DNA from 3 places in the Pseudoalteromonas sp. SCQQ13 genome. Region 1 is predicted to be linked to each of the others. Evidence: predicted binding sites of a transcription regulator. Region 1 holds the regulator's gene; each other region holds the start of a gene.
What was found. Region 1 encodes ArgR, which controls arginine synthesis, uptake and breakdown. Its sites were predicted from a motif close to ANTGAATANNTATTCANT; they were not measured.
Positions count from the first base shown of each region.

Region 1 (10,582 bases):
TATCGCGCGGCGCAATTGTAGCTGCGCTAGCGCTAATTAGTATGGAAACCATGGCTGACTTTGCCACAGTAAGCTACTTTGCTGTAAGCACGTTAACCACTGCCGTATACGATACTTGGTTTGGTTATTACTCGTTAACCGCTGCAGCTAAAATATCGGGCGTGATGTTATTACTATTGTTTTTAGCCTTAATGGCGGAGCGCTTTAGTCGCCGTAATCAAGCGGTGTTTGAGCGTCAGTCGGGTATAAATAGTGAAGCGCTTTATATATTAAAAGGCAAGTCGGCTTGGCTGGCAACGCTATTTTGCAGTGTGATTTTAATTGTTGCCTTTGTTATACCTATTGCTGTGTTAATAAAGTACGCCATTGTTTATTTTGATCAAGCATGGAGTAGTGAGTTTTTTAGCTATGCGTGGCAAAGTTTAAAGGTAGCTATAGTAGTAAGCGTAGTAACGCTGTTACTTAGTGTATTAGTGGTGTTTTATCAACGTATAGCCAAGCAAAGCTATCCACTTATTCCGGGGCGATTAGCTAGCACCGGCTACGCTTTACCAGGAACAGTACTGGCTATTGCGGTGCTATTACCGCTTACGCTGTTAGAAAATACTGTAAACCGTGTGCTTGAGCCATACGACTTAAATATAGGCTTGTTACTCACTGGCAGTGTATTTACCATTATTTTTGCTTATGTAGTGCGTTTTTACGCAGTAGCACATGGCGCGATTGAGTCGAGCTTTTTACGCATTAGCCCCTCTCTCGACATGGCTAGCCAATCTATGGGCAAAAGCCAAGGCCATACGTTACGTTTGGTGCATTTACCCCTACTTAGACGCGGGTTGCTTACTGCGGCTTTGCTGGTGTTTATTGAATGCATGAAAGAGCTACCTACGGCTTTGTTACTTAGGCCGTTTAATTTTGAAAGCTTAGCTACGCATGTGTTTCAGTATGTGAGTGATGAGCAATTAGAGCTGGCTTCTATATCGGCATTATTTATTGTGCTGGTTGGATTTATCCCTCTGTATTTTATTAACCGTTCTATGGAGCAACGTAGTTAAATGAGTAGTTTGATTTTACAAGGCGTGAGCTATCAATATAACGGTACTAAGGTTATTCACGAGCTAAATTTAACCATAGGTAAAAACGAAATAGTGTGTTTGTTAGGTGCCAGTGGTTGTGGTAAAACCACCACCTTAAAAGCAATTGCAGGGCTAATAGAAACGCAACAAGGAAGCGTGTTTATCGATGGCAAGCTGGTGAGTAACGCCAATACATTTATCTCGCCAGAGCATCGTAATATTGGCATGATGTTTCAAGATTATGCGTTATTCCCGCATTTAACCGTGGCACATAATATTGCTTTTGGCTTAAGTAAAATGAGTAAAGAGCAAAAGCAACAGCGCGTTGATGAAATGCTTAAGCTGGTGCATTTAGTTGGCTGCGCCGACAGGTATCCGCATCAGTTATCGGGTGGGCAACAACAGCGCGTGGCGATTGCGCGTGCACTTGCTTACAAACCAAGTTTACTATTACTTGATGAGCCGTTTTCGAATATAGACACTCAAGTACGCTTTGAATTAATTGCCGATATTCGCCGCATAATTAAAACTCAACAAGTGTCGGCAGTATTTGTTACCCACTCAAAGGAAGAGGCTTTTGCATTTGCAGACACGCTGGCTATTATGCACCAGGGTAAAATAGCTCAGCAGGGCACCCCAGAACAGCTTTTTGCTAAACCAAGCTCAAAGGAGGTTGCAGAGTTTCTGGGTCAGGGCATATACTTAAGCGCAGAAGTGTTAACAGCAACTGAATATAAAACCGCTTTTGGCCTAGTTGAGTCGGTTATTGCGCACCAGCATCAGGCTAATATAGGAAAAATATATGTGCGTCCTCATCAAATAGAGCTAAGGAGCGACAATAAAAAAGATAGCCATAGTGAACGCGCCACCATATTAAGCAGTCGTTTTATTGGTTCGGCTTATGTTTACACTGTAGTTATTGCACAACAAGAAATAGAAGTTGCAGCGCAATATGGCCAGTCATTTGTTCAAAATGAGCAGGTTATAATAAAAATAAAACCCCACACGGTGAATTTTTTCGAATCATAAATTAATTTGTTATTCGCTGTGTTTATCTATTTATAAGCTAAGGAATAACAATGGCACAAGCGCAATCAGGGATTTGTGCTGAAGCAAACTTACACGGTTTGCATTTATTTTTTAATGTGTTTGATGGCCAAGATGAGTCATTACGTACAAAGCTCAAGCAAGTAAGCGCTATTGAGGAAGAGTTTAGCGATCAGTTTTCTGAATCTATGCTTTCTTGTATGGTGGCTATTGGTGCACAGTATTGGCCGCATATTTTGCCAGAGTATATCCCCAGTGAACTACAAAGCTTTCCTAATATAAATCATAATGAACACGCAATGAGCGTGCAGCCGTGTGATTTGTTTGTGCAAATACGTTCAGACCGCGAAGACGTCAATCATTTATTTGCACTGCAAATTTTAAAGTTATTTGCACCAGACGTAGAGCTGGTGGAACAAATTCGTAATTTTAGATTTTTAGATGGTCGCGATTTCAATGGTTTTATTTATGGTGGCAAAATGCCGCATGGCCGACAAAAGTGGGCAACGGCGTTAATAAATAAACCAGGTAGCTTTGAGGATCAAGGCAGTTATATTCATGTGCAACGTTATAAGCACGATCTAAGCGTATGGCAGCATCTATCGCTAGATGAGCAAGAGCAAATAATAGGTCGCACTCGCTTAGACAACACTCTTATAGCCCCAGCGCTTGAAACCAGCCATGCACAACGCAGTGAATTAAAAGATGAGCAAGGCCAGCCAATATTACTTAATCAAGGCATGCCTTATGGCGATGTTTACGAGCAAGGAATGCTGTCAATTACTTGCTCGGCCAGTGGAACCGCATTTGAACAGGTATTAAAAAGTCGTTTAGGTGAGGGGGAGTGCTATGATCATTGGCTTGATTTTACTCAAGCCGATATGGGGTCTGCGTTTTTTGCACCGTCAGTTGGGTTTTTAAAGCAGTTATAACGCATGTTTTAAATACTAAACCGTATCAAATAAAATACGTACCCGCTCTAGGGTTAAGTCTATTTCAGATATTTTAGCTGGGGCAATAAAAATAGTGTCGTCGCCAGCTATAGTACCTAACACGCCATCGGCTTTACCTAATGAGTCAAGTAAACGCGCAATAAGCTGAGCCGCGCCTGGACTGGTACGGATAATAATCATCATTTCGTTATGCATTATATCAATAACAAGCTGGCGCAGCGGGCTTTTTGCTGTGGGTACGCCCATTTCTGCTGGCAAGCAATACACCATTTCTTGTTTGGCATTGCGCGTTCGTACCGCGCCAAACTTACTAAGCATGCGCGACACTTTACTTTGGCTTATATTGTCAAAACCTTGCTCTTTTAACGAATCTACTATATCGCCTTGAGAACCAAAGTTTTCTTCTTTTAAAAGCGCTTTAAATGCTTTTACTAACGCTTCCTGTTTGTCTTGTGGTTGCATAGTTTTTATTTGCTTTTTATTATCCATGCCGCAAATTCTACACAAAAACGAATAATTATGCAGCAGTTGTTTATTTAACTTGCCAGTTTACTGTATTCAGGCCAAATGTTTTTACAACTATGGTCTAAAATATTACGAAAATAGGCAGGATAAATTTGTTTTTAGTCGCTAATTTCTTTATCTTAGAGCCATAAATATTTCCTACCTCAAATCACGGAGAATTCCAATGAAAGTTGCTGTATTAGGTGCTGCAGGCGGTATCGGTCAAGCGTTGTCTTTATTATTAAAAACAGGCTTACCAGCTGGTTCTGAATTATCACTATATGATGTTGCACCAGTAGTTCCAGGTGTTGCGGTTGATCTATCTCATATCCCTACAGCGGTTAAAGTAGCTGGCTTTGGCGCTGATGCGTTAAATGAAGCGCTTAAAGATGCTGATATCGTACTTATTCCTGCTGGCATGCCACGTAAGCCAGGTATGGATCGTGCAGATTTATTTAATGTAAATGCTGGCATCATCAAAACGTTAGCAGAAGGCATAGTTGCAAGTTGTCCTAAAGCATTAGTAGGTATTATTACTAACCCAGTAAACGGCACTGTACCAATTGTTGCTGAAGTATTTAAAAAAGCAGGTACTTACGACGCTAAACGCGTATTTGGTATTACTACGCTTGACGTTATTCGTTCAGAAGCATTTGTTGCTGAACTTAAAGGCGTAGACGTAGCAACTGTTAAAGTTCCTGTAATCGGTGGCCACTCAGGTACTACTATTTTACCTCTACTTTCTCAAGTTGAAGGCGTGAGCTTTACAGATGAAGAAGTTGCAGCACTTACTCCACGTATCCAAAATGCGGGTACTGAAGTTGTAAATGCTAAAGCGGGTGGCGGTTCAGCTACTTTATCAATGGGTGCAGCAGCAGCTCGTTTTTGTATGTCTTTAGTTAAAGGCCTACAAGGTGAAGACGTTGTAGATTACGCGTACGTTGCTGTTGAAAATGGCGATGCGGAGTACTTTGCACACCCAGTACGTTTAGGTAAAAACGGCGTAGAAGAAATTCTTTCTTACGGCGAACTAAGCGCATTTGAAACAAAAGCAAAAAATGACATGCTTGAAACACTGAAAAAAGACATCAAAGAAGGTGTTGATTTCATGGCGTAATAGCCAAAATCAAGTGACAAAAAAGCCTGCGTTTGCAGGCTTTTTTATTGCTCGGAATTTAGCTAACCTGCACCCAGGTTAGCTACACATAAAGGCAGTAAAGTTAGTGATCGCGATCAACTGCAATACGGGCAAGGCTCACAAGTGCTTGTTTATATTCAGACTCAGCTAAAAAGTCTAAGCAAGCAATGGCTTTGTCGGCTTCAAGTTCGGCCTTTTGCATCGTAAATTCAAGCGCATTGGTTTGTTTAAGTGCCGCTAAAATTTCTTCAAGATGATCCATGCCATTACTGTGCTCTATAGCGTCACGGATCAGCTGTGTTTGCTGCTCATTACCATGTTGCATTGCATAAATAAGCGGCAGAGTTGGTTTCCCTTCGGCTAAATCATCACCAATATTTTTACCTAATTGATCTGCATCTGCGTTGTAATCAAGTACGTCATCAACGAGCTGAAACGCAGTACCTAAATGCATGCCGTATAGGTTAAGCGCATCAAGCGTGGCTTGGTTTTGCTCAGTAATAATGGCCGCAAGGCCTGTCGCGGCTTCAAATAGCTTAGCGGTTTTAGAATAAATAACCTGCATATAACTCGCTTCAGTGGTGTCGGGGTCATTACAGTTCATTAACTGTAATACTTCACCTTCAGCAATAATGTTAGTTGCATCTGCAAGCACTTGCATTACCTGCATTTTACCAAGGCCAACCATAAGCTGAAATGAACGAGTGTAAATAAAGTCGCCCACTAATACGCTGGCAGCATTACCAAACTCAGCATTTGCTGTAGGCGTGCCTCGGCGTAAGTTAGATTCATCAACAACATCATCATGTAATAGTGTTGCGGTATGAATAAACTCAACAATAGTTGCAAGTGTAATATGATCTTTACCCTGATAACCCAATGCTCTGGCCGCTAGTATTGCCAACATTGGGCGCACGCGCTTGCCGCCACTGTTTACAATATACAAGCCAAGTTGGTTAACTAACGCCACATCTGAGCGCATTTGCGCATGTATAAGTTGATTGACGTCATTCATATCGTTTTCGATTAACGCCTGGATAGCTTTTATATCCATTGATCTCCGAGCCAATTTTTATGTGTGAACGGCGCAGATTGTACAACAAAAAAAGCACTAGCTCGATATTTTGTGACGATTCCCTGAAAAAACACGGTTAACATCGCTAATTAGCACTTAAATACGAGAGATAGCTGATTAATTAGCGTACAAAGTGTGCTGTAATTTATGTTTATTTATTATCCGTTGTAGTGTGTGTTTAGCTAAGGCAAATTATTTTCACTAATCGTGAAAAAGCGCTTGGCAAAAGGGCTATTTAATATAAAATAGGGGAAATATTGAATTGCTCTCAATGCAGCTACTTTTTATTCATTTTAATTACAAAATAGGCTTGCTAGTTATTACGCCGTAGCGTAAACTTCGCGCCCTATCGAAGAATATTTTAGTTGCGTCGATTTGAGGGCGCACAGACGGAGTTAATTATGTACGCGGTTTTCCAAAGTGGTGGTAAACAGCATCGTGTGACTGAAGGTCAAACGATTCGTCTTGAAAAATTAGACGTTGAAACTGGTGCAGCAGTAGAATTTGATTCAGTACTTTTAGTTGCTGATGGTGAGAAAATCGAGATTGGTGTACCGTTCGTAAACGGTGGTAAGATAACAGCTGAGGTTGTTTCACATGGTCGCGGTGAGAAGATTAAGGTTGTTAAATTTAGACGCCGTAAGCATTCTCGTAAGCAAATGGGCCATCGTCAATGGTTCACAGAAGTTAAAATCACTGGCATTAGCGCTTAATTAGAGGTACTTAGAAATGGCACATAAAAAAGCAGCTGGTAGTACTCGTAACGGTCGCGATTCAGAAAGCAAACGCCTAGGTGTTAAGCGTTTTGGTGGCGAATCAGTTCTAGCGGGTAGCATCATTGTTCGTCAGCGTGGAACTCGTTTCCACCCTGGTACAAACGTAGGTATCGGTAAAGACCACACTATCTTCGCAAAAGCAGATGGTAAAGTTCAGTTTGAACAAAAAGGTCCTTTAAACCGTAAATACGTAACTATCGTAACTGAGTAATCAGTAAGATAGTTAAAAAACCCCGCCTTTGCGGGGTTTTTTGTTTTCATTATTTTACAATATATACCCAAGCCTGCAATTATACCTATGGGTTTAAGTAGCGGGCTCTTTAACGAAGTTATAGAGCGATCTAATTCGTAAAATGGTTCAAATATTTATGCCAATTGGTATTAAGTTGGCTTGGGTATATAATAGTGTTATTAACAAGCCAATCCCTAAAGTGAGTAATCATGAAGTTTGTAGATGAAGTAGAAATTCGCGTAGAAGCTGGAGACGGTGGCGCCGGTATCGTGTCTTTCCGTCGTGAAAAATATATCCCAGAAGGTGGGCCTGACGGTGGTGACGGTGGTGACGGTGGTAGTGTTTATCTACAAGCGGATGAAAACTTAAATACCTTAATTGATTACCAATTTGAACGCTTCCATAGAGCAGATCGCGGTACTAATGGCCGCAGCCGTAACTGTACTGGTAAAAAGTCTGACGATTTAATTATTATGGTGCCTGTAGGTACACGTATTATGGACGTTGATACGCAAGAGGGATTAGGGGATTTAACCCAACATGGCCAAAAGATTTTGGTGGCAAAAGGCGGTTTCCATGGCTTAGGAAATGCGCGTTTTAAATCAAGTACAAACCGTGCTCCGCGTCAAAAAACCTTAGGGACAGAAGGCGAAGTACGCAACCTTAAACTAGAGTTATTGTTACTAGCAGATGTAGGCTTATTAGGTTTGCCAAATGCAGGTAAGTCTACCTTTATCCGTAGTGTATCGGCAGCAAAACCAAAAGTAGCAGATTACCCATTTACGACGCTTATTCCAAATTTAGGTGTGGTACGTCCTGAAGCTAATAAATCATTTGTTATCGCTGATATACCAGGCTTAATTGAAGGCGCATCGGATGGTGCTGGTTTAGGTATTCAATTTTTGAAACACCTAGAGCGCTGTAGAATATTACTGCATATTATTGATGTAATGCCAGTTGATGGCTCAAATCCAGTTGATAATGCATTTGCGATTGTTAATGAGTTACATCAGTACAGCCCTAAATTAGCAGAAAAACCGCGCTGGTTGGTATTTAATAAAATAGATTTATTACCAGCTGACGAAGCAAAAGCTTTATGTGAAAAAATTGCACAAGAGCTAGGCGAAACTGAAAATATTTACAGTATTTCTGCTATTAATAAATCAAATACTCAACCACTAATTCATGACGTAATGACATTGCTTGAAAGCATGCCAAAAGAGAAATTCGTTGAAACTACAGACGAAGAGGTTGAGTTTAAGTGGGACACCTATCATCAAAAAGCTGCTAAAAAGAGCGACGATGATGATGATTGGGATGAGTGGAATGAAGATGATTACGACGTAGAAGTTGTGTACGAGCGTTAATTATAATTAATTACATATAAAAGGAGCTTATGCTCCTTTTTCTTTGTTTAATAATAAATACTGGATAATTAGTGTGATAATTTCAATGATTGCTGCAATGGCAAATAACCGTGTAATTGGCCTTAATAATACAATGCCTTGGCATTTACCTGGAGACTTACAGCATTTTAAAAAAGTAACCACAGGTAAACCTGTGATTATGGGGCGCAAAACATTTGAGTCTATTGGACGGCCTTTACCTGGGCGTCGTAATATTATTATTACCCGTAATAGCCAGTATCAAGCAACTGGAATAGAAGTTGTTACAACGCCAGAGGCCGCGTTAAATTTAGTTGCTGATGTGGAAGAGGTGATGATCATTGGTGGTGGAAATATTTATCAACAATTTTTAGAAAGTGCACAAAGACTTTATTTAACCTTTATAGACTTAGATGTTGAAGGTGACACTCAGTTTCCTGATTACGAAAAAGTGGCAACCTGGCAGGTTAAAGATGAAATACAAATGGCTGCGGATGAAAAAAATCAATATAGTCATAAGTTTGTAACTTTATATAAAAACTCTTAACATTATTGCGAAATACTGAGCATATTGGTACAATATTAACTAATCCAATAGGAATAAAGTATTATAAAAAGGGTTTTCCATGATTAAGTTATCAAAGCTAGTTGTTATTACTGCGCTTGCAGCCGGTTCGTTTGTATATACTGCCCCTGCACAAGCAGATGATCAGTTAGCGATTTCTATCTGTGAGTATATTGCAGCGGATGATAAAAATCGTTTACGTAGTAAGCTTAAAAGCTCACGAGTGAAAGTTCGTAATATATACGATGCAGTATTTTGTAACGGCAATAATTTATTGCGTCATGCAGTGGCAAGTAATGCATTAGACAGCGGTGAATATATAGTAAAAAACTTATCTAAAAGCTCGCTAGAAGATGGTGCTGATATATCATGGGCTGAATCGAACGGTCATTCAGGATCGCCCTTAATTGCGATAATTAAAGAGCGCGCAGGTCTTTAATTTTACAATAAATACGATTAAACCACGTTTTATACGTGGTTTTTTTATGCCTATATTTTTATAAATAATTTTAAATAACACAGCACTATTTTAGTATTGTAATCCCCCCCTTTTAACACAAACGCCAACCTTATTAAAAACATAACCCTTTTTACTTATTAACTTACTTATTGTGTTGAAATGAACTTATAGCCGACTCTATAGGTGCTGAAGTTAAAGGAATCTAGGAATAGCCACAAAAAATAACTCATTGTTTTTATTTGGGTTAACATTCTTGTTGTTGCTTTGACAGCTCATGAATTTAATACGATTAGTCGTATTTGCCATTAAACTGTCATAAATAGTCAATATTCTACGCGCATATGATTTTAGGGATTTATTTATGCGCGCCTCTACATTTACCCGCTTACTGGCTGTTTTGTTAACTCTCGCGAGTGTTTTATTAGCTATGACTCTACTTTGGGCCAGTCAAACTTTACTAAAACTAGAGCAGCAAGACAGTGCATATAGACAGCTTAAAAATACGATTATGGTTGATCTAGCGAGCTATCTAAGTAATTACTTAGCACAAGGCGATAGCCAATACTTAACACAAGCCTCAAGTTTAATCTCGCAAGTAGAGCAAAAACAGTTAACGCTATTACCAGCAGCTCTTAAATCACAACTTACTGAGCAGTTAATTACTCTAAATAATGATATAAACGGTAAATATAGAGCCTTGGGTAAGCTCTCTGGTAACGAAACGGCTTTACTTGATAATGCGCTAAGGCAAATGGCTGGTTCGGCATCCTCGTTAATTAATTATGCGCGCTCAGCTTCGGATAATAGTCACAACACGCTTAGTTATTATAAATTGGCCAATGAGTATTATAGTGAAGTGATTAACTTATCATTATTTAGTTATCAACTGGTGCTAGATTATCAGCAGAGTGTAGAGCAGAGTTTGCAACAAAGCGTGAAAAATTTAAATGTATTAGCAGCAAAAATAGAGCAGCTACCAAACTTAGGTGTGATGGATAAAGTAGATGAGTATAGTTTATTTATTGACGAGCAAAGTGAAGATTTAGCTACTGATATTAAATCAGAATTAAGTAGTTGGCCAAATCGCTATCCTCGGGATTTAACCAGTACATTAACTCAGGCACAACAACGACAGACGGGGGCCGATGAATTGCGCACGCAGCTTAGTAATTTATCTAAAACAGTGATAAATGCAGAGCAAGCACTAAAAACACAACAAGATAATTTAAAGCAGCAAGTATTTTGGGTGTTTTGTGTTGCTATTAGTGGGCTAGTTATACTTGCTGGCGGTGTTTATATTGTTCAGCGTAATCTGGTACTTAATCCTCTTCGACGGTTGCGCGACGGGTTTGCATTTTTAATTGAAACGAA
Region 1 is NZ_JADYXG010000002.1:237,723-248,304, reverse strand. Features, by position in the region: gene I6F41_RS02860 (ABC transporter permease) at 1-1,055, shown strand, start outside; gene I6F41_RS02855 (ABC transporter ATP-binding protein) at 1,056-2,105, shown strand; gene I6F41_RS02850 (Dyp-type peroxidase) at 2,156-3,055, shown strand; gene argR (transcriptional regulator ArgR) at 3,071-3,538, opposite strand; gene mdh (malate dehydrogenase) at 3,765-4,697, shown strand; gene ispB (octaprenyl diphosphate synthase) at 4,801-5,772, opposite strand; gene rplU (50S ribosomal protein L21) at 6,195-6,506, shown strand; gene rpmA (50S ribosomal protein L27) at 6,523-6,780, shown strand; gene cgtA (Obg family GTPase CgtA) at 7,011-8,168, shown strand; gene folA (type 3 dihydrofolate reductase) at 8,242-8,733, shown strand; gene I6F41_RS02810 (DUF3718 domain-containing protein) at 8,813-9,190, shown strand; gene I6F41_RS02805 (methyl-accepting chemotaxis protein) at 9,573-10,582, shown strand, end outside.

Region 2 (10,582 bases), on a different contig from region 1:
CGAAAAAGCCTTAGAGCTTGAAGCGCAAGGTATTAAAGTAATGGCCATTATTGGAGTAGCGGGTACCACAGAAACCGGTAATATCGATCCCCTTGAAGCGATGGCAGATTTAGCACAAGACATTAATTGCCACTTTCATGTTGACGCTGCATGGGGCGGGGCAACTTTGTTATCTAATACCCATCGCCATTTACTCAAAGGTGTTGAGCGCGCAGACTCAATTACCATTGATGCACACAAACAAATGTATGTTCCTATGGGAGCTGGGCTGGTGTTGTTTAAAGATCCAACCGCTACCGATGCAATTGAACATCATGCAGAGTATATTTTACGTAAAGGCTCAAAAGATTTAGGTAGCCATACACTTGAGGGAAGTCGCCCGGGTATGGCAATGTTAGTACATGCTTGCTTACGTGTAATTGGCCGTAAAGGCTACGAAATGCTAATCGATCGTAGTATTAAAAAAGCCCATTACTTTGCTAATTTAATTAAAGCAGATGAAGATTTTGAGCTGATCTCAGAGCCAGAGCTGTGCTTATTAACGTATCGTTATGTGCCTAAGCAAATAAAGCAGGCAATTGCAGATGCTGATCCACAAACACGGATTGATATTTTTGCCTCACTTAATCGCTTTACTGCAAGTATGCAAAAACGGCAACGTGAATCAGGGCGATCATTTGTATCACGTACGCGTTTAACGCCTACTCAATACGATAATCAGCCCACCGTGGTATTTAGGGTAGTACTTGCTAACCCACTTACATCAGGCGTTATTTTAAAAGAAATTTTAGCAGAACAAAAAGAGTTGGCTAAAACAGATCCGGTATTTAAAAAGTATTTAAGCAAGTATATGTAATTAAAATATTAGCTTAAATAAAAAAGACGCTATTTAGCGTCTTTTTTATTTTTATAATCGCAATTAAGAAAAGCTAAAACAACTCGCTTTAATTATATTAGTGATAATTTGCTGTGAAGGCTTAATTTTTTCCATTGCTAAAAATTCATCAGGTTGGTGCGCTTGGTTTATAGAGCCGGGGCCCATTACTATGGTTTCACAACCAAGCTGTTGAATAAATGGCGCTTCTGTACAGTAGTTTACTGCCACCGCTTTTTGCCCCGCTATTTTTTCGGCTAGTTTAACCAAAGCGCTATCGGTGCTACCAGTAAATGCAGGAATTGGTTCGTGTAAATCAATTACGCTTACGGCATTAGGGTATTGCTGGTTTATTTCGTGAGTTGCATCAAGTACTAACATTTGCAGCTCTTGCACGCTTAAGCCCGGTAATGGGCGCATATCTATATGCATTTCGCAGCAACCACAAATTCTGTTCGCGTTGTCGCCGCCATGAATATTACCAAAATTTAAGGTTGGATAGGGTATTTCAAAGTGTTCTATTGAATATTTATGCTTTAACTGTTCTTTTAAGATCAGTAGTTTTGTAATCACTTTGTGCATTACTTCGATGGCGTTAACACCACGTTCGGGATCTGAGCTATGGCCTGAGCGTCCGACTACTCTAATTGCGGTACTCATATGCCCTTTATGTGTAAATACTGGAGTCATATCAGTGGGTTCGCCAATTATACAGCGATCTGGTTTTAAATTTGGATGTTTACAAATTTGTTGAGCACCGGCCATTGTTGTTTCTTCATCGGCGGTGGCTAAGATCAAAATAGGCTGAGTTTGCTGTTTTTCATCAAGTTCACTAATAGCTTGCAGTACAAAAGCAAAAAAGCCTTTCATATCAATACTGCCTAAGCCATATAGTTTATTGTTGTGCTCGGTTAATTTAAATGGATTATGATTCCAGCGGCTATCGTCAAATGGCACTGTATCGGTATGGCCTGCGAGCATTAATCCACCATCGCCTTTACCGCGTTTAGCTAATAAATTATAGCGACCTTTGCCGCCTTCTAATTCAATTATTTCACAGCTAAAGCCTAAGCTTTCACACCATTGTGCCAGTAATTCAATAACATTTTTATTACTCATACACAGGCTATCTTCAATGGCACTAATAGAAGGCGCTGCAATTAATTGTTGGTACATAGAAATAAATGAAGGCAAAGACATAAAAAATCCAAAATAAGTAATCAATTTAATTGCATAACAATATAAAAGTATTTATGATGAATATCAATTCACTTTTTAAGCATAAATATTTTAAAAGTAGCGACATGAAAATAATACGACGATAATCAACATTCATTAATTAATTAAAGTCTTAATTAGCCCCAGAGCTAGTTTAAGCGAACAACATGGATAAGTAGTAACTAATTTTAAATAACGAGTAAACAATGAATGTAGTGATTATTGGCGCAAGCGGTTATAGCGGCGCAGAACTAGCAAGTTTAGTTGCTAAGCACCCTAAACTAATTTTAACTGGCTGTTATGTATCTCAAGGTAGCTTAGATAAAAATAAACTGCTGAGTGATTTATACCCCGAACACTTAGGGCTACTCGATCAGCCTTTACTGCCTCTTAGTGAATCTGCTTTTAGCGATATAGAAAACAGTGCCGATTACGTGTGCTTATGTACCGATCATAAAGTAAGCGTAGATTTAGCGCCGCGTTTTTTAGCCATGGGTAAAAAGGTATTTGATTTATCTGGCGGGTATCGCCTTGCGAGCAATGACGACTACGTTACTTATTATGGCTTTGAGCACCAACATCCAGAGTTATTAAATCAAGCTGCTTATGGTTTGGCTGAGTGGAATAGCGATGCTATTGCCGCGGCGCAATTAGTAGCCGTAGCGGGTTGTTATCCTACGGCTGCGCTTAATGCACTTAAGCCTTTGCAGCAGGCCGATTTATTAACAGAGCAAACAATTATAATTAATGCGGTATCGGGTGTAACCGGCGCAGGGCGTAAAGCTAGTATTGGTACCCATTTTTGCGAAGTGTCGCTTGCCCCCTATGGTTTATTTAATCATCGTCATGGCCCTGAAATAGAGCAACACCTTGGTCACAATGTTTTATTTACACCCCATTTAGGTAATTTCCCGCGTGGTATTTTAGAAACTATTTATGTGCAATTAAAGCCTAATGTCACCATTGAGCAAGTAACACAAGCGTACCAAGTACTTGCCGATGAGCCGTTAATTCGTTTACTGGGCGATAAAATCCCCTCAATTAAAGGCGTAGCTAAACAGCCATATGTAGATATTGGCTGGCAGCAACAAGGCACACAGTTAATTGTTATAGCTGCCATTGATAATTTATTAAAAGGCGCTGCAGGACAAGCTTTGCAGTGTATTAATTTATCAATGGGATTGGCGCATACCACAGGCTTAAAAGGATCGTTTTAAATGAGTAAAAAAACCTGGGTAATTAAACTTGGCGGCGCTGTACTTAATACAGAAAACGCGGCTAAAGCATTATTTTCAGTACTTAATGAGCAGCACAACGCGCAGTTTGTCATTGTGCATGGCGGAGGCGCGCTTGTAGATACTTGGCTTAAAGACGCTGGTTTTGCCAGTGCAAAGCATCAAGGTTTACGTATTAGCCCTAAAGAGCAAATGCCGTACATAGTGGGTGCGCTTGCAGGTTGTGCTAATAAACAATTAATGAGTGCGGCAATTAATGCTGGCCATAAACCAGTTGGTTTAAGTTTGTATGAAGCTGGTGTTACTGCCACGCAAAAACTAAAAGCATTATGTTTAGTGGGTAAATGTACCAGTAACGATGATTCGATTATTAACGATTTACTAAAAATTGGCCGTATGCCAATTGTCAGCTCAATTGGTTTTGACTTGCAAGGGCTTTGGTACAACGTTAATGCTGACGAAGCCGCCGCTGCAATTGCCAACAACTTAAACGCAGAACTAATATTTATGACCGATGTTGAAGCAGTGCTTGATGCAAATAAGCAGCCTTTACATCAACTAGATACAAAACACATTGATACTTTAATAAATGAAGGAGTAATTGTGGGCGGGATGGAGGTCAAAGTTAAGACCAGTCTTCACGCTGCCCAACACTTACGACGCGGTGTGTATATTTCCAGCTGGCAAAAGCCAGAAAACTTAACAGCTTTGCTGCAAGGCAAGCATGTCGGAACTAAAATTACACCATAGGTTTATTATGTTTGAGAATTTTTTAACGGGTTTAGAATTAGACCAACAAGGCGCACTTAACTTATTAAAGCTAGCGCAAGATATTAAAGCAAACCCTAAAAAATACAGCCAAGTATTGGCTGGTAAGTCAGTGGTTACTTTATTTGAAAAACAAAGCTTACGTACACGTTTATCGTTTGATATTGGTATAAATCGCTTAGGCGGCCATGCCGTGTATTTAGATCAACAAAATGGCGCGATGGGTGCACGTGAGTCAGTAAAAGATTTTGCTCTTAATATTTCTACCTGGGCAGATGGTATTGTAGCGCGCGTAAATCAGCACAGTACATTAACCACATTAGCGCAGTATTCATCGGTGCCAGTAGTTAATAGCTTGTGTGATTTATATCATCCTTGCCAAGCACTTGCTGATTTTTTAACACTACAAGAAGTGCATGGCGATGTGAGTCAATTAAAGTTAGCTTATTTAGGTGAGGGCAACAACGTAACGCATTCATTAATGTTGCTTGCTGCAACATTAGGTACAGACTTTGTTGCCGTTACGCCTAAAGGATGTTCTCCAGATTCACAAGTTCTGAAAAAAGCGGAACAAATAGCAGCAATGAATGGTGCGTCAGTAATGGTGAGCGACAGAGTAGAAGCTGCTGTTGGTGCAAACGCAGTATACGCCGACACTTGGGTATCAATGGGCGACACCACACCACTTGAGTTAGTAAAAGAAAAATACATGCCTTATCAATTAAATAAAGCATTATTAGAGCAAACCGGTGCAACAACAGTGTTACATTGCCAACCGGCACACCGTGAGTTCGAAATTACCTCTGAGGTAATGGACGGTCCAGCGTCAAAAATTATACAACAAGCCGAGAATCGTATGCATGCGCAAAACGCTCTGCTAGTTACATTATTAAATCCAAATTTTGTTAAGGAACACCTATGAGTTCATTTAAAAAAGTCGTTTTAGCCTATTCAGGTGGACTTGATACGTCGGCCATTGTGCCATGGTTAAAAGAGAATTACGGCTGTGAAGTTATTGCCTTTGTGGCCGATGTTGGCCAAGGTGCAGAGGAGCTTGAAGGCGTAGAAGCTAAAGCTATCGCATCGGGTGCTTCTGAGTGTTATGTAGTTGACTTAAAAGACGAAATGGTAAGTGATTACATTTACCCTACGCTTAAAACAGGCTCAATTTACGAAGGTACTTATTTATTAGGTACGTCTATGGCGCGCCCAATTATTGCTAAAGCACAGGTAGAAATTGCGCGTAAAGTGGGTGCCGATGCACTTTCTCATGGTTGTACAGGTAAAGGTAACGACCAAGTACGTTTTGAATCGTGTTTTGCAGCGCTTGCGCCTGATTTACAAGTAATTGCGCCATGGCGTGAATGGGATTTATCAAGCCGTGAGTCATTACTAGATTACTTAGCTGAGCGCGATATTCCATGCTCGGCATCGGCTACAAAAATTTATAGCCGTGATGCAAACGCATGGCATATTTCGCACGAAGGCGGCGAACTTGAAGATCCATGGTGCCAACCAAGTGAAAAAGTGTGGACCTGGACAAACTCTCCAGAGCAAGCGCCAGATAAAGCTGAACTAGTAACACTAAATGTAGTTGAAGGTGAAGTTGTTGCAGTAAATGGTGAGCAGCTTAAACCTTATGATTGTTTAGTTAAATTAAACGATATTGCATCGCCTCATGGTGTTGGTCGTGTTGATATTGTAGAAAACCGATTAGTGGGTATGAAATCGCGCGGTTGTTACGAAACCCCAGGTGGCACCGTAATGATGGCGGCACTGCAAGCCATTGACGAACTGGTGCTTGATAAAGCAAGCCGTAAGTGGAAAGAAGTACTAGGCGGCGAATTTGCACATTTAGTGTATGACGGTCGTTGGTTTACACCACTTAAAGACTCTATTTTAGCTGGTGCTGAAGCACTTTCTAAAGATGCAACAGGTGAAGTTGTGCTTAAGCTATATAAAGGCCAAGTTACAGCAGTGCAAAAGCAGTCGCCACACAGTTTATACAGCGAAGCGTTTGCTACCTTTGGTGAAGATGATGTGTACGACCAATCACACGCAGAGGGCTTTATTCGTTTATTCTCGCTTTCAAGCAGAATAAAAGCATTAGCTAAAAAGTAATTTTTACGCCCCTTGTTAAAAGGGGCAATATCGGGTTTGGAGAGATTTCATGGCATTATGGGGCGGGCGTTTTTCTACGGGTCCAGACGAGGCGTTTAAGCAATTTAACGACTCTCTTCCTTTCGATTATCAATTAGCAGAGCAAGATATAATAGGCTCTGTTGCATGGGCTGGTGCACTTGAGCAAGTTAATGTGTTATCAAGTGACGAGCACCAAGAGTTAGTTGCAGCATTGTACCAATTGCTTGAAGAAGTAAAAGCAGATCCACAAGCGGTAGCAACTTCAGGCGCAGAAGATATTCATTCTCATGTTGAAGCTGCGTTAATCGAAAAAGTAGGTGATTTAGCTAAAAAATTACATACAGGGCGCAGCCGTAATGACCAAGTAGCCACCGATTTTAGATTGTGGTGTCGCGATATTGCTGATCATATTTTAAAAGCCATTGCCCAGTTAAAGGGTGAGTTTGTTGCATTAGCAGAGCGTGAGCTTGGGACTATTTTACCAGGTTATACGCATTTACAACGTGCACAACCGGTATTGTTTAGTCACTGGTGTATGGCTTACGTAGAAATGCTAGAGCGTGATGAAAGCCGCCTGCAAGATGCTAAAGCGCGGATGAACTTTTGCCCACTGGGCAGTGGTGCATTAGCGGGTACGGCTTATCCAATTGATCGTCAAGCATTAGCACAGGGTTTAGGCTTTACAGGAGCGACTAAAAATAGCCTTGATGGCGTATCTGATCGTGATTTTGTAGTAGAGCTATTAAGTTGTGCGTCTATTTCGATGATTCACTTATCGCGTATGTCAGAAGATCTTATTTTTTATAACTCAGGCGAAGCCGGATTTATAGAGCTTGCGGATAATGTGACATCGGGCTCATCGCTGATGCCACAAAAAAAGAATCCAGATGCACTGGAACTAATTCGCGGTAAAACCGGACGCGTTTTTGGTGCATTTAGTGCCATGATGATGACCCTAAAAGCACTGCCACTTGCTTATAATAAAGATATGCAAGAAGACAAAGAAGGCATATTTGACGCTATGCCAACGTGGCTTGCCTGTATTCATATGGCACAAGCGTGTATTAAAGGTATTAAAGTAAAAGGCGAACGTACACTTGCAGCGGCAAAAGGTGGCCATGCAAATGCAACTGAGCTTGCAGATTACTTGGTAGCTAAGGGCGTACCTTTTAGAGAAGGGCACCATATTGTGGGTGTACTGGTACAATTGGCCATTAGTGAAGGTAAAACGCTTGAAGACTTATCGCTTGAGCAATATAAATCGGTAAGTGACGTATTTGCAGATGATGTTTATCCGGTACTAGAAATTGACGCCTGCATTAAAGCGCGTCAAGCACTTGGCGGAACATCAATTGAGCAAGTAACCAGCGCTATTAAAGCTGCGAAAAAAAAACAGCAAATAACGGTTCGTGATGCTAATTTAGACGATGTTGAATCGATTGCTAAGCTAGTTCAACATTGGGCTACGGTAGGCGAAAACCTACCACGGGCTAAAAGTGATATGGTGCACTCGATTAACGAATTTGCTGTAACCGAAATTAACGGCAAAGTATCGGGGTGTGCCTCACTGTACATTTACGATACAGGTTTGGCGGAAATACGTTCTTTGGGTATAGACCCACAAAGCGCAGTGTCAGGACAAGGGCGGCAGTTAGTTGAACATTTATTAGCGAAAGCCAAAAAATTGGCGTTAAATAGAGTAATAGTGCTAACCCGAGTCCCAGATTTTTTTGAAAAACAGCGTTTTAGCTTTTGTACCAAAGAAAGCTTGCCAGAAAAAGTAATGAAAGATTGTGAGCTTTGTTTACGTAAAGAAAACTGCGATGAAGTCGCAATGGAATATATTTTAAAGCTAAGTAATAAAGCGGAGATCCCGTGTAAATTCGTGGCTTAAACTCCCTAGATGTAAAAAACGTACGGGTTACCCTCGTGCGTTTTTTTATGGGTAAAAAACACTAATTTAAGTTATAAATATAAAGTTTTATGATTATTTCAAGGTGTTAATTAAAAGTTGGCACAGTGGTTGCTTTTGTTGTAAGTGTAAAATGTAGTAACAGCTTAGATAAAAACGTTGCTGCTAAATATAAGGTAAATTTAATTACCCTCTTTAAAAGGTGTAATACAAGATTTCGCCAACAATACAAAAACACTTACAAGGAATAATCACATGCAAGTTTCAGCTAACAGCCAACTACAAATGCAAGCATACAATAAAACGCAACAATTAAAGCCAGCAATGGAACAAACTGCTAGCCCTAAAACCCTGCAATCTGATACAGTAAGCTTCTCTCAAGAAGCTATGGCGGCCGCTGGTGCAGACCTTCAGCGTGGTGGGATTATACTTCCAGGTGGAAATCCTAAACCTAAGTGATTCATAAAGGTATTTGATGTTTATAACTGAGTTTTTTGGTTTTTTTTCGCTCTCAGCCCTGGTTATGTGGGGGTTTTTGATGGCCTTTTTTTTTAATCTCTTTGTATATAGCTTAGACGTTAAACGAAATACTACCTTATTACTCAGTTCACTTATTATGGTTGTTTCTTATTCTTCATCAGATTATTTTCTTACTTGGTTGTCAATTTACAATATTACCTATTTAGATTGGGCTTTATACGATTTTGCTACTTTAATATCTCTTTTCTTAGCTTATAAGTTTATTAAAATAACAACCCCTTCTTTCTTGTATTTAGTATGTGGCCTTTTCATTAATATGTTTTTACTGTTAATAATGCATATTGATGTATTTATCAACAAAAATGATCACCCTTGGTTTTTTTGGGACATATATACATTTGGTGTTACAACTATTGATTTCCTCATGATCATATCTCTAATTGTTGATCGAGACTTCCTTGGCTTACACAAGATAAAAAACAAAATTTTGTCTTTATTCAAAAAACCTAAAATAAACTATACCCCTTAACTATATGTATGTAGACTTTATTCTAGCCGATTATATAAGTGCATTTATTCAATGGGGCTTTTTAATGGCTTTTTTGTATTGCTTAGCTTCGAGTATAAATAACACAAATAAATCACTTTTATATATTGCAAGCATTATGCTTTTCTCGTATTCGATGAGTGAAGTACTTTATATGTTAAGTAATGTATACCTCAATTTTACCCTTTATGATTTATTAACAATTACAGTATTATTAGTTGTTTACTTTAAAACCTCTTCAATAAAAAATTGCCCCGCTATTAATTATATTGTAATCGGTTTAGCGTTCAATTCTTTGTTAATGTTAGTGATGTACTATGACTTATATATACTTGAAAACATTGACGAGTGGTGGCTTTGGAGTGTTTATTCAATTGGCGTTAACGTTATCGATTTACTTATGATTGCAGTGCTTTTTATAAATAAAGACTTTTTGGGTTTGATTGAGCTCAAACGCTTTATTTTTAATCGTAGTGTATTACAGCAGAATCAAATTGACCATTAGTGAAGCAATAGGCCAATCAATAGGCGCTTTTATTTTATGGGGCTTTTTAATGGCGTTTTTGTACACGTTAGTATCAAAAATTAATAAAAAAGACAAAGGTACTATCCAGCTCGCTTTTATTATGATGACTTCATATTTTTTAAGTGCATTCCTCGATTATGAAACAGTGACACTTATAGATTGGGCAACATACGATGTGCTGACAATTGGTGTAATTATTGTGTGGGGTGTATTGATTAAAAAGCCTAAACCAATTGCATTTATGTATTTAATCGTAGGACTAAGTATCAATGCTTGTTTGTTTTTTGCTATGTATTACGATATTTATGTTTTAGAACAAACCGAAGTTTGGTGGTTGTGGACTTTGTACGCAATAGGGATAAACGTTGTTGACTTATTGATGGTGCTAGTATTAATTATAAATAAAGATTTTTTAGGCCTAGTATGGGTATGTAACCAAGTTAAAGCGCGCTATATGCATAGAGCTAGCGCACTTAAGTAATGCGCTCGTTAGCTTATTTACTGTAGCTGCAACCTAGCTTTTTATTAAGTGCAGCCATTACAATAGGGTCTACAAATTCGCTTACATCACCATTATGGCGTGCCACTTCTTTTACTAAGGTTGACGAAATAAACGAATTTCGCTCTGACGGAGTTAAAAATACACTTTCTAAATCTGGGTTTAGGCGTCGATTCATATTCGCTAGCTGAAATTCATAATCAAAATCAGAAACCGCTCTTATGCCTCTAATTAATACATTAGCATTGTGATCGCGTGCCAAATCAGCAAGTAACCCTGAAAATCCTATCACTTTTACATTATCTATATGGGTTAAAAGAGTATTAGCTAGAGCTACACGCTCATCAAGGCTAAAGCAAGGCTGTTTACTGGGGTTATGAG
Region 2 is NZ_JADYXG010000018.1:43,005-53,586, forward strand. Features, by position in the region: gene panP (pyridoxal-dependent aspartate 1-decarboxylase PanP) at 1-856, shown strand, start outside; gene argE (acetylornithine deacetylase) at 920-2,074, opposite strand; gene argC (N-acetyl-gamma-glutamyl-phosphate reductase) at 2,299-3,309, shown strand; gene argB (acetylglutamate kinase) at 3,310-4,077, shown strand; gene I6F41_RS14115 (ornithine carbamoyltransferase) at 4,085-5,017, shown strand; gene I6F41_RS14120 (argininosuccinate synthase) at 5,014-6,216, shown strand; gene argH (argininosuccinate lyase) at 6,266-8,131, shown strand; gene I6F41_RS14130 (hypothetical protein) at 8,405-8,608, shown strand; gene I6F41_RS14135 (hypothetical protein) at 9,223-9,681, shown strand; gene I6F41_RS14140 (hypothetical protein) at 9,671-10,183, shown strand; gene coaD (pantetheine-phosphate adenylyltransferase) at 10,197-10,582, opposite strand, start outside.
Region 2: a site for ArgR is predicted at 2,130-2,147, ahead of argC (N-acetyl-gamma-glutamyl-phosphate reductase). Genes of this name have one in related genera too.

Region 3 (10,582 bases), on a different contig from region 1:
CGAGGGTAATGGTTTTATTGCTTTGGTCAATATTACAAAATGTACCAAGCTGAAAGCGATAATGATGTTTAGCAGCATGAGCGCTGTACACTACGCCATCTAAATCTGGGTCAATAGAACCGGTCGCTACTTCGTGCAGTAACGGCTTCCATATGTGGGTGCGGTTTTTATCTATGAGTAGTATGTCTGCGTGTTTTTTCTTTCCTAGTTTATGTCCTAGTTGGGTTGCAAGCTCTAATCCGCCAGCCCCACCGCCAATAACGACGACTTTAGGTGTGGTAATATTCATAACGCTGCCTTTAAAAATAATATACCCAAATAATCTATGTAGAATTATTTTTTTGAGGTTACTTGGGTATGAATCAAGTTATTTTGGCAAAGGCTAAACTCGTTATTTATATGGCTATATTCTGCGCCTAAATAAAGGATGTGTCAGCAAAAAATAATGAATAAGTTATACTCACACTTTTAAAGCTAAATAGTGTGTATTTTTATACTTACTTAGGTTTTACCGTGTAGGAATATTTTTCCTTTTGAGGGAAATATTTAAACAGGATATTTTATGACCCCTTCATTAATTCAATCACTTGAGCAACACTTTGGCTTTAATCAGTTTAGAGGCGGGCAGCAGCAAACCATAGAGCAGCTGTTAAATGGGCAATCGTCGTTGGCTATATTTCCCACCGGCTCGGGTAAGTCTTTGTGTTATCAATTAACCGCGTTGCATTTACCACATTTAACCTTAGTGGTGTCGCCATTATTGGCATTGATGAAAGATCAAATTAGCTTTTTAAACAGCAAAGGTATTTATGCTGCCAGCCTTGATTCGAGCCAAGACCAAATGCAAAGCAGCACAGTAATGAACGATGTTCGCAGCGGTAAAGTTAAAGTGTTAATGGTGTCGGTTGAACGCTTTAAGAACGAGCGTTTTAGAGAGTTTATTAACCAAATAGCAGTGTCTATGTTGGTTGTTGACGAAGCGCACTGTATTTCTGAGTGGGGACACAACTTTAGACCCGACTACTTAAAACTACCACGCTACCGTGAAGAGCTTAATATTCCGCTGGTATTATTATTAACCGCCACCGCGACTAAAAAAGTAAAGCGCGATATGGCCGAGCGCTTTGCCATTGCCCCAGAGTGCATTGTACAAACCGGTTTTTACCGCGCTAATTTAGACTTAAGTGTGCTGAGTGTAAAAACGGCGGATAAAAATACCGAGCTTGCTAACATTATTAGCGCACAAAATGGCCCAGGTATTGTGTATGTTACCTTGCAGCAAAGTGCCGAACAAGTGGCTAATATGCTAAGCAATCAAGGGCTGCAAGCGGTGGCGTATCATGCTGGGCTTGAAGATACACTTAGATGGCAAATTCAAGATGACTTTATGGGTGGTAAAATTAATGTAGTAGTGGCTACGATTGCTTTTGGAATGGGCGTAGATAAAGCCGATATTCGCTTTGTTATTCATTACGACTTACCTAAATCGATTGAAAACTACAGCCAAGAAATAGGCCGAGCAGGGCGCGATGGTAACCCGTCACAGTGTTTTACCTTAGCCAACCTTGATGGGTTAAATACAGTAGAGAACTTTGTGTATGGCGACACCCCAGAGCTAAGCGGTATTGAGCATGTAATTAACGATATTCGCCAGCACCACAGCTCGCAGCAGCAATGGGAAATGCAAGAATATAGCCTTTCAAGCGACAGTAATATTAGGCAACTTGCGCTTAAAACTTTGTTAGTACAGCTAGAAATGCAAGGTGCAATTACGCCGCAATACGCTTACTACGCCGATTTTAAATATAAGTTTTTGGTTGATAAAAACGAGTTGCTAGGCCAGTTTGATGAGCAGCGCCAAGCATTTTTAACGCAAATATTTAGCCATACCGATTTTAAAAAAGTATGGGGCACGCTTAATTTTGATAGCCTGACACAAGCCGCGCAAGTCGATCGAAAACGAGTGGTTGCGGCGCTTGACTACTTAGCCGAAAAACAGCTTATTACCCTAGAAACCAAACGTATTACCCAAGTGTATAAAGTGCATAGTGAGGTGATAAACAACCCTGAACTTGCGCAGCAACTGCATGATTATTTTACCGATAAAGAACAAGCCGAAATAAAACGTATAGCTGCATTGGTACGCTTTTTTGAGTTGCAAAGCTGTTTAAGCTACAACCTTGCCCGTTATTTTGACGATCAAAATGCGCCCCAGCAATGCGGCCATTGCTCAGTATGCAGAGGCCACAGTGTTAAGCTTGAATATTCAGTGCAAGCAGATGTTGTTGATGAGAGTGTAATTTATCAAAAAGTAGATGAGTTTTTACAGCACCTAGCCAGTAAAGGCTTTAATAACGTAGGTATAGAAACCCAATGTCGCTTTTTAGCGGGCATGAGCGTGCCTTTATTTGCACGCAATAAAGTGCGCCAATTGAGTGGTTTTGCGCTGTGTGAAGCGATGCGCTACAGTGATATTAAAGCGAAATTACTGGCGCGTCAGCTAGCATAATATTAGCTAAATTTAACCTAGTTAGCCTTTAAAATAGCCCCTAGAGATAGATTTACTCTGCCGATTTGAGCTTAGTTGGTGTATCCTAGTGGCTTACTTTATTTTATTAAGCCACTATGCCTCAAATTGTTATTCCGGTTAAAAACCTCACCACCACCCCAGAGCCTGTTACGTGTGCTAATTGCCAAGCCTGTTGCTGCCAATTAGAAGTACGCATAGTGACAGATACCGGTGTGCCATTTCATTATATTGAATACGATAAATGGGGCAGCGAAGTAATGAAACGTGCCGATGATGGCTGGTGCCAAGCCCTCGATCGCAACACACTCATGTGTTCTATTTACGAAAACCGCCCGTTAGTGTGTCGCGAATTTGAAATGGCGTCGGATGAGTGTATTACCGAGCGCGAGCTAGGCGGAATTTAAATTATTACAGCAAACGTAAAAAGGGCCCAAGGCCCTTTTTAAATGTGTACTAATTTAATGTAATTGGTATAACTATAAAACTAATACCAGCCGATTATTAATCGTATTTAGCTTCAAGCTCTTGTGCGGTATGAAATTTTTCATGGCTTTGTAATTGCTCATCGTACTTAACTAGGTTTTTAAAGTGCGCTAGTTGACCTGAGTTTTTAACAATTTCGACAATAAACGACATCATAAAATCGGCGCCGGTTAGGGTGTCGCCTACTAAGTAACGTTTGCCTGCTAGGCGATCGTTAAAGTAGCTTATTACTTTAGCTGTTTCGGCGTCGGCGTAACCTTCTAAAAACTGGGTTTTAGCGCCATCTTTTAATACAAACATTTTAAGCAGCAGCGGTAAAATAGCTGAGCTTTCGGCAAAGTGTAGCCATTGCTGATAATCAACATAATCGCTAGTGCCTGCTTTAGGTGCAAACTTTCCGTTACCGTATTTAGTAATGAGGTAATCGGTAATTGCGCCCGACTCGGCAACAATAATCCCATCATCTTCTATCACCGGCGACTTACCAAGCTGATGAATATGTTTAAGTTCATCTGGGGCTAAAAAAGAGTCTTTATTACGTTGGTAAGCAACTATTTCATAATCTACGGCTAATTCTTCTAGTAACCAGATAATACGTTTTGAGCGTGATTTATTTAAATGATGTAGCTTGATCATAGTAATCCTTGTTGCGTTGCTACTTTATATAGACAGCAACGCATTAAATTTAAAGTGGGCTGTTAATTTTAACTACGGTTTTACCGAAGTTTTTTCCGCTGATCATATCGTTAAAGGCAGTAATGGTATTTTCGATGCCTTCTACCATATGTTCGCGGTATTGAATTTTTCCATCTTGTAGCCATTGCTGCATAGCGGTTGCAAACTCATCATAACGATGGCCATAATCGTCAAAAATAATAAAGCCTTGCATTTTAATACGCTTAGAGAGTATTTGCCCCATTAGCATACCCAAACGATCAGGGCCTTCTGGTAAGCTAGTTGTGTTATACTGCGACACTAAACCACACACAGGTACGCGTGCTGATGTATTGAGAAGTGGCAATACGGCGTCGAATACCTTTCCGCCCACATTTTCATAATAAACATCAATACCGTTATCACAGGCTTGTTCAAGTTGCTGTGCAAAATTATCTGCTTTGTGATCAATACAGGCATCAAAACCTAATACTTCTACTGCGTGCTTACATTTTTCACTGCCACCGGCAACGCCGACGACTCTACAGCCTTTAATTTTTGCAATTTGGCCAACGGTAGCGCCCACAGGGCCTGTTGCTGCAGCAACGACCACGGTTTCACCTGCTTTAGGTGCACCAATATCAAGTAATCCCATATAAGCGGTAAAGCCCGGCATTCCCATAATACCTAGTGCATACGAAGGATTAGCAGGCTCTTTGCCTAATTGCATTAACCCTTCGCCGTTGCTAATAGCGTAGTCTTGCCAACCAGTGTAAGCCAATACCCATTCGCCTTCGCTAAAGGAGTCGTTTTTAGACTCTTGAACTTGGCATACAGTTGCCCCAACCATCACGTCGCCAACATTTACTGGGTCGGCATACGATTTAGCGTCGCTCATGCGGCCACGCATGTAAGGGTCAAGGGATAAGTAAATGGTACGCAGTAATACTTCACCATTTTTTAATGGCGGCAGCTCTAGTGTTTTTAATGCAAAGTTTTCATCGGTAGGAGCACCGTGTGGGCGTGATGCTAACGTGAGTTGTCGACTGGTTACTGACATATAAAATCTCCAATAGATGAGTGAACTACTTTGATCTGAATGTTTTAGTTTGTGTTTAAAGCAAAGTTGAAACTAAACAATAATGCGCAGATAAGTAGTAAGAAACCTGAGCTCCGGATAATAAACTTATCTCAAGCAGCTATTTTCAGCGCTAACTGCGTTGAATTTACTTGCAATAGGCCAGCTATTGACGCGTAAATTCGCCTTGTTTTCACTGAAAACCTCTGGCTAGAGAAAATAAAATCAAATATAACGATGATTCAATACGTTAGTAAATCTCTTAACCAGAGCTCAGGTTAAGTATGTATATCTTAATACAGGAGTTTTGGGCACACGGTTAAAAAATCAACCCCAAGGTGTGAGTATTTACTCTAAGGTGAGTTTATAAGTGGATTAACTGATTTCTATAGCGCTATAACTTTTATTTAAACTACTCTAAAATGAATGCTATTAACTTAACAACAATAGATGCGAAATTATTATGCACCCACACATTAGTAAGCTTTATAACAGTGCGTTAAAGCCAAGCCGATTAATTATAGGCCTAATGAGTGGTACCTCGTTAGATGGACTTGATGTTGCCTTATGTAAAATAACTGCCGCGGGTGTGCATACCCAAATTGAGGTTTTAAAGTTTACTACGGTTGATTATAGCGATGATTACAAAACAAAAATAAAGCAGGTATTTGCCAAGCGTGAATGCAACTTAGAATACCTTACGTTACTGCACCCTTGGGTTGGTAAATTACATGGCGACATGGTTAATCAGTGTTTAAACAGCTGGCAGGTAAACCCAGCCAATATAGATGTAATAGCCAGCCACGGACAAACTATTTACCACTGTCCTAAAAGCCAGCATCAGTATAACGATTTTAACAATGGCACTTTACAAATTGGCGACAGCGACCAAATAGCCGTTACTACAGGTATTACTACCATTGGCGATTTTAGGCAAAAGCATATAGCAGCAGGCGGCGAGGGCGCACCACTTGCCGTGTATGGTGATTATTTGTTTTTTTCAAGCTCTGACGAAAACCGTATTTTGCTCAATATGGGCGGTATAGCTAACCTCACTTTTTTACCCCAAAATGGCGATAGCAACGCAGTATTTAGCTCTGACATTGGCCCATGTAATACCATTATGGATGCCTATGTGCAGCGTTATTTTAATAACATGCATTACGATGAAAACGCTGCGATAGCGAAAGCGGGCGTTATTAATACTGCGTTACTAACAGCGCTTTGCGACAATCATTTTTTAACCCTAAAAATGCCAAAAACTACTGGCCCTGAAGTGTTTAATCTGGCTTATTTAGAGGCTGCGCAACAGGCTTCAAATACCCAAAAGTTAAGTCATCAAGACGTAATGGCCACCTTAAACCGCTTTACCGCAGAGGTTATTGCCAATGCGCTAAATACGTGTGTAAAAATGGCGCCCAATAGTGTGGTGTATGCCAGTGGCGGCGGCATTCACAATTTACTCTTAATGCAACATTTAGTAACGCTTTGTCCGGCCATAAAAGGTTTTAAAAATACTCACGCATTAGGGGTTGATCCCGACGCGAAAGAAGCGGTACTTTTTGCTATTTTAGCTAACGAATGCTTAGCCGGTGAGCAGCTACACCTTGATAATAAAGCTCAAGGAATTGCAGGCGTTACTATGGGTAAAGTGAGTTTTGCAGATTGAAACCACATATTCTAAGCTTAAGTTTTTAGGTGAGACCTAGCCAAACTCACTGTTTGGCCTTTGCATAACTGCGACTTACTGTTTTAGGGTAAGCTTATTTTTTTGCGCTGCCATTAGCGTGAATATTGTTTTGTAGTAATTAATTGCAGCTGCGCTTTAATTATTATAAAAATGTTATTGCTTATTTACTTTTTAAAGATGCACCAATCCTCCCTTAGTTTCGCCCCTCAGGCCTTAGTGGTGCACTTTTATAACTAAAAAGACCAAACCCATCCAAATCAACTATGCGCTTTTTTAAAACATAAGGCATAGTTATTAAATGCAGTGTAAATGGGCTGTTAATAACTATTTTTGACTATATATATTCATATAATCTGAATGTATATTCATTTCTTGGTTGACTCAGCGTTATTTTACGGCTAGTTTTTATCCCCCTTTGATTAAAGTTTTCACTAATAAATACTGCACTATACAAATTCAAAAAGATTTTACAGTGGCTGTTTTAGGCATTTTAACGATTTTTTGAATGAGATAAGCGCATACCTCGAGTATATAAAAATATATGACTTAATTAGTAAGCACAATTTAGCTGATAGCAATAGGCTGATGAAATAGGAATAAGTAATGAATGATATGAGCAAAAAATCCCAAGGTCTTTATCGCGCTGAATTTGAACATGACAGTTGCGGCATTGGCTTTGTCGCTAACCTTAAGGGTAAAAAGTCACACGATATTATCGAAAATGCACTCACCATGCTCAGCTGCATGGAACATCGTGGTGGAACAGGGTTTGACGTTAAAAGTGGTGATGGTGCTGGTATTCTTATTCAAATTCCTCATGAGTTTTTCCGTCAAGAAACCGCAAAGCTAGGGTGGACGCTGCCAAGCGCCTTAAACTATGGTGTGGGGATGATTTTTTTCCCGCGCGATAAAGCACTTAGCGACGCGTGTAAAAAAATACTAAATCAAAATATTGCCGAACTGGGTTTAACCTTAATAGGGTATCGGGATGTTCCGGGCGATAACTCTATGTTAGGCGCGGCTTCATTTGAAAGCGAGCCAAATATTGAGCAAGTGTTTATTGCTAAGCCGCAAGCGCTAAGCGCACAAGAATTTGAACGTAAGCTGTTTGTGCTGCGTAAATACACATCGCATAAAATTAATGGTTTAGATTTCACCGAACGTGACGAATTTTATGTAACCTCAATGTCATCTACCAAAATTGTTTATAAAGGCCAGTTTACTACCGAGCAAGTGCGCCAGTATTACCTTGATCTGCAAGACGAGCGTACTATTTCGGGAATGGCGATGTTTCATTCTCGTTTTTCAACCAACACTTTTCCTGCTTGGCGCCGCGCGCAGCCGTTTCGTTATATAGCCCACAATGGTGAAATTAATACGGTACGCGGTAATATTAACTGGATGAATGCTCGTGAGGCATTGTTTAGCTCGGTTAATTTTAGCGATGCTGAATTGAATATGTTAAATCCGGTGTGTAATAACGATAACTCAGATTCGGCTAATCTTGATATGGCTATTGAGCTATTAGTGCTCAGCGGGCGGTCTTTGGCGCAAGTAATGATGATGATGGTGCCAGAAGCATGGCAAACACAAACCAATATGGATGCCACCAAGCGCGCATTTTATGAATACTATGCGTGTATTATGGAGCCTTGGGATGGCCCAGCATCGTTATCGTTTACCGATGGCAACGTTATTGGTGCAACACTTGACCGTAATGGTTTGCGCCCTTCGCGTTACTTGTTAACCGAAGATGGCACGCTAGTGATGGGCTCTGAAACCGGTGCATTGTGCGTTGATCAATCAACGGTTGTTGAAAAAGGGCGTTTGCAACCGGGTAAAATATTTATTGCTGACTTAGAGCAAGGTCGCATTATTAGTGATGACGAAGTAAAACAACACGTTAGCTCGGCTCAGCCGTATGCTCGTTGGTTAGCTGAAAACAAAATTGAATTAGACAATTTACCCGTTCCTAGCGCGTCTTTTGCCCAGCCGCCATTGGCAGAGCTGCGAAAAATACAAAAAGCATTTGGTTACACCAGCGAAGATCTTAACCTAGTACTGGCGGGTATGGTTGGTACGGCTAAAGAGCCACTAGGCGCTATGGGTACCGACACGCCGCTTGCAGTGCTGTCGCATCGCCCGCAACAATTATCACATTATTTTAAGCAGTTATTTGCGCAAGTAACCAACCCACCCATCGACCCTATTCGTGAAGAGTTGGTTATGTCGTTGCGCGGTTATATTGGCCGCTCACTTAACTTGCTCGATGAAACACCTGGGCATTGCCATAAGGTTGAAATAGAACAGCCTGTATTGACCAATGAGCAATTACGCAAACTACAGTATATAGATAACAATCATCTTCAAGCTAAAACGATCGACATTACTTTTAAAGCCAGCGGTGGGCCAGGTGCACTAAAAAGAGCACTGGATCGTATTTGTTTATATGCCAAAAATGCCGTTGAAGATGATTATGAAATACTCATTTTAAGTGACCGTGGCGTAGACAGCGACCATGTTGCTATACCTTCGGTATTGGCAACAGCAGCGGTGCATCACTATTTAATTCGTGAAAAACTACGCTCATCTGCCGATATAATTTTGGAGTCGGGTGATATACGCGAAACGCATCATTTTGCTACTGTTATTGGTTATGGCGCTGCGGCAGTTAACCCGTATTTAGCCCTAGAGAGCATGTATGGTTTACGTGATGAAGGCGTACTTGATACTAACTTAACAAATGAACAAATTACCCAAAAATACACCAAAGCGGTCGGCAGCGGCTTGTTGAAAACCTTCTCTAAAATGGGTATTTCAACGCTACAGTCGTATTTAGGTGCGCAAGTTTTTGAAGCCTTGGGCATTAACTCTGAGGTTATTGATCAGTACTTTACCGGTACGGTTAGCCGTATTGAAGGCTTAAGCCTAGATCAAATTGCCCAAGAGGCGCTATTACGCCACCGTGAGGGTTTCCCTGAGGCCAACCGCATTGCTATAGATAAACTACTGCCTACGGGCGGAGAATACTCGTGGCGTCATGATGGTGAACGGCACTTATTTAATCCCACGGTAATTCGCTTACTGCAGCATTCAACAGCCAGTAATAATGTTGAGCAGTTTAAGCAGTATGCAAAAACGGTGGACGATCAAAGTAAAGAAGCCTTTACCTTACGGGGTTTATTACAATTGAATAGCGATCGTCCTGCTATTGCCTTGAGCGAAGTGGAACCGGTTGCCAACATTTTTAAACGCTTTGCCTCGGGTGCTATGTCGTTTGGCTCAATTTCGTGGGAAGCACACACTACTTTAGCTATAGCTATGAACCGCATTGGCGGTAAAAGTAACAGCGGTGAGGGCGGCGAAGACCCAATTCGTTATACTGCGCTTGAAAATGGCGATTCAATGAATTCGCGAATTAAACAAGTGGCTTCGGGTCGTTTTGGTGTTACTAGCCATTATTTAGCGAATGCCGATGAGCTACAAATAAAAATGGCGCAGGGCGCTAAACCGGGCGAAGGTGGGCAATTACCCGGCGATAAAGTAGATGCATGGATAGGTAAAACTCGTGGCTCTACGCCAGGGGTGGGCTTAATTTCGCCGCCGCCACACCATGATATTTATTCTATTGAAGATTTATCGCAACTTATTTTCGATCTTAAAAACGCCAACCGCGACGCGCGCATTAACGTTAAATTAGTATCAGAAGCGGGTGTAGGTACGGTTGCATCGGGTGTGGCAAAAGCCTATGCCGATGTGGTACTGATTGCGGGCCACGATGGCGGCACCGGTGCGTCACCACTGAGCTCAATTAAACATACGGGCTTACCGTGGGAACTGGGTTTGGCTGAAACGCATCAAACTTTGGTGCGTAATAAACTGCGTAGCCGTATTACGGTACAAACCGATGGGCAACTTAAAACGCCACGCGACTTAGCTATTGCAACGCTGCTTGGTGCAGAAGAGTACGGCATGGCTACCACAGCATTGGTGGTTGAGGGATGTATTATGATGCGTAAGTGTCATTTAAATACCTGCCCAGTTGGTATTGCCACACAAGATAAAGGCCTGCGCGACAAGTTTACTGGTCGTGCCGATATTTTAGTTAACTTTTTTACCATGATGGCAGAAGGTTTACGCGAAATTA
Region 3 is NZ_JADYXG010000004.1:27,773-38,354, forward strand. Features, by position in the region: gene I6F41_RS04575 (NAD(P)/FAD-dependent oxidoreductase) at 1-289, opposite strand, end outside; gene I6F41_RS04580 (RecQ family ATP-dependent DNA helicase) at 563-2,509, shown strand; gene I6F41_RS04585 (YkgJ family cysteine cluster protein) at 2,626-2,934, shown strand; gene I6F41_RS04590 (glutathione S-transferase family protein) at 3,032-3,649, opposite strand; gene I6F41_RS04595 (NADP-dependent oxidoreductase) at 3,699-4,727, opposite strand; gene I6F41_RS04600 (anhydro-N-acetylmuramic acid kinase) at 5,209-6,414, shown strand; gene gltB (glutamate synthase large subunit) at 7,039-10,582, shown strand, end outside.
Region 3: a site for ArgR is predicted at 6,788-6,805, ahead of gltB (glutamate synthase large subunit). Genes of this name have one in related genera too.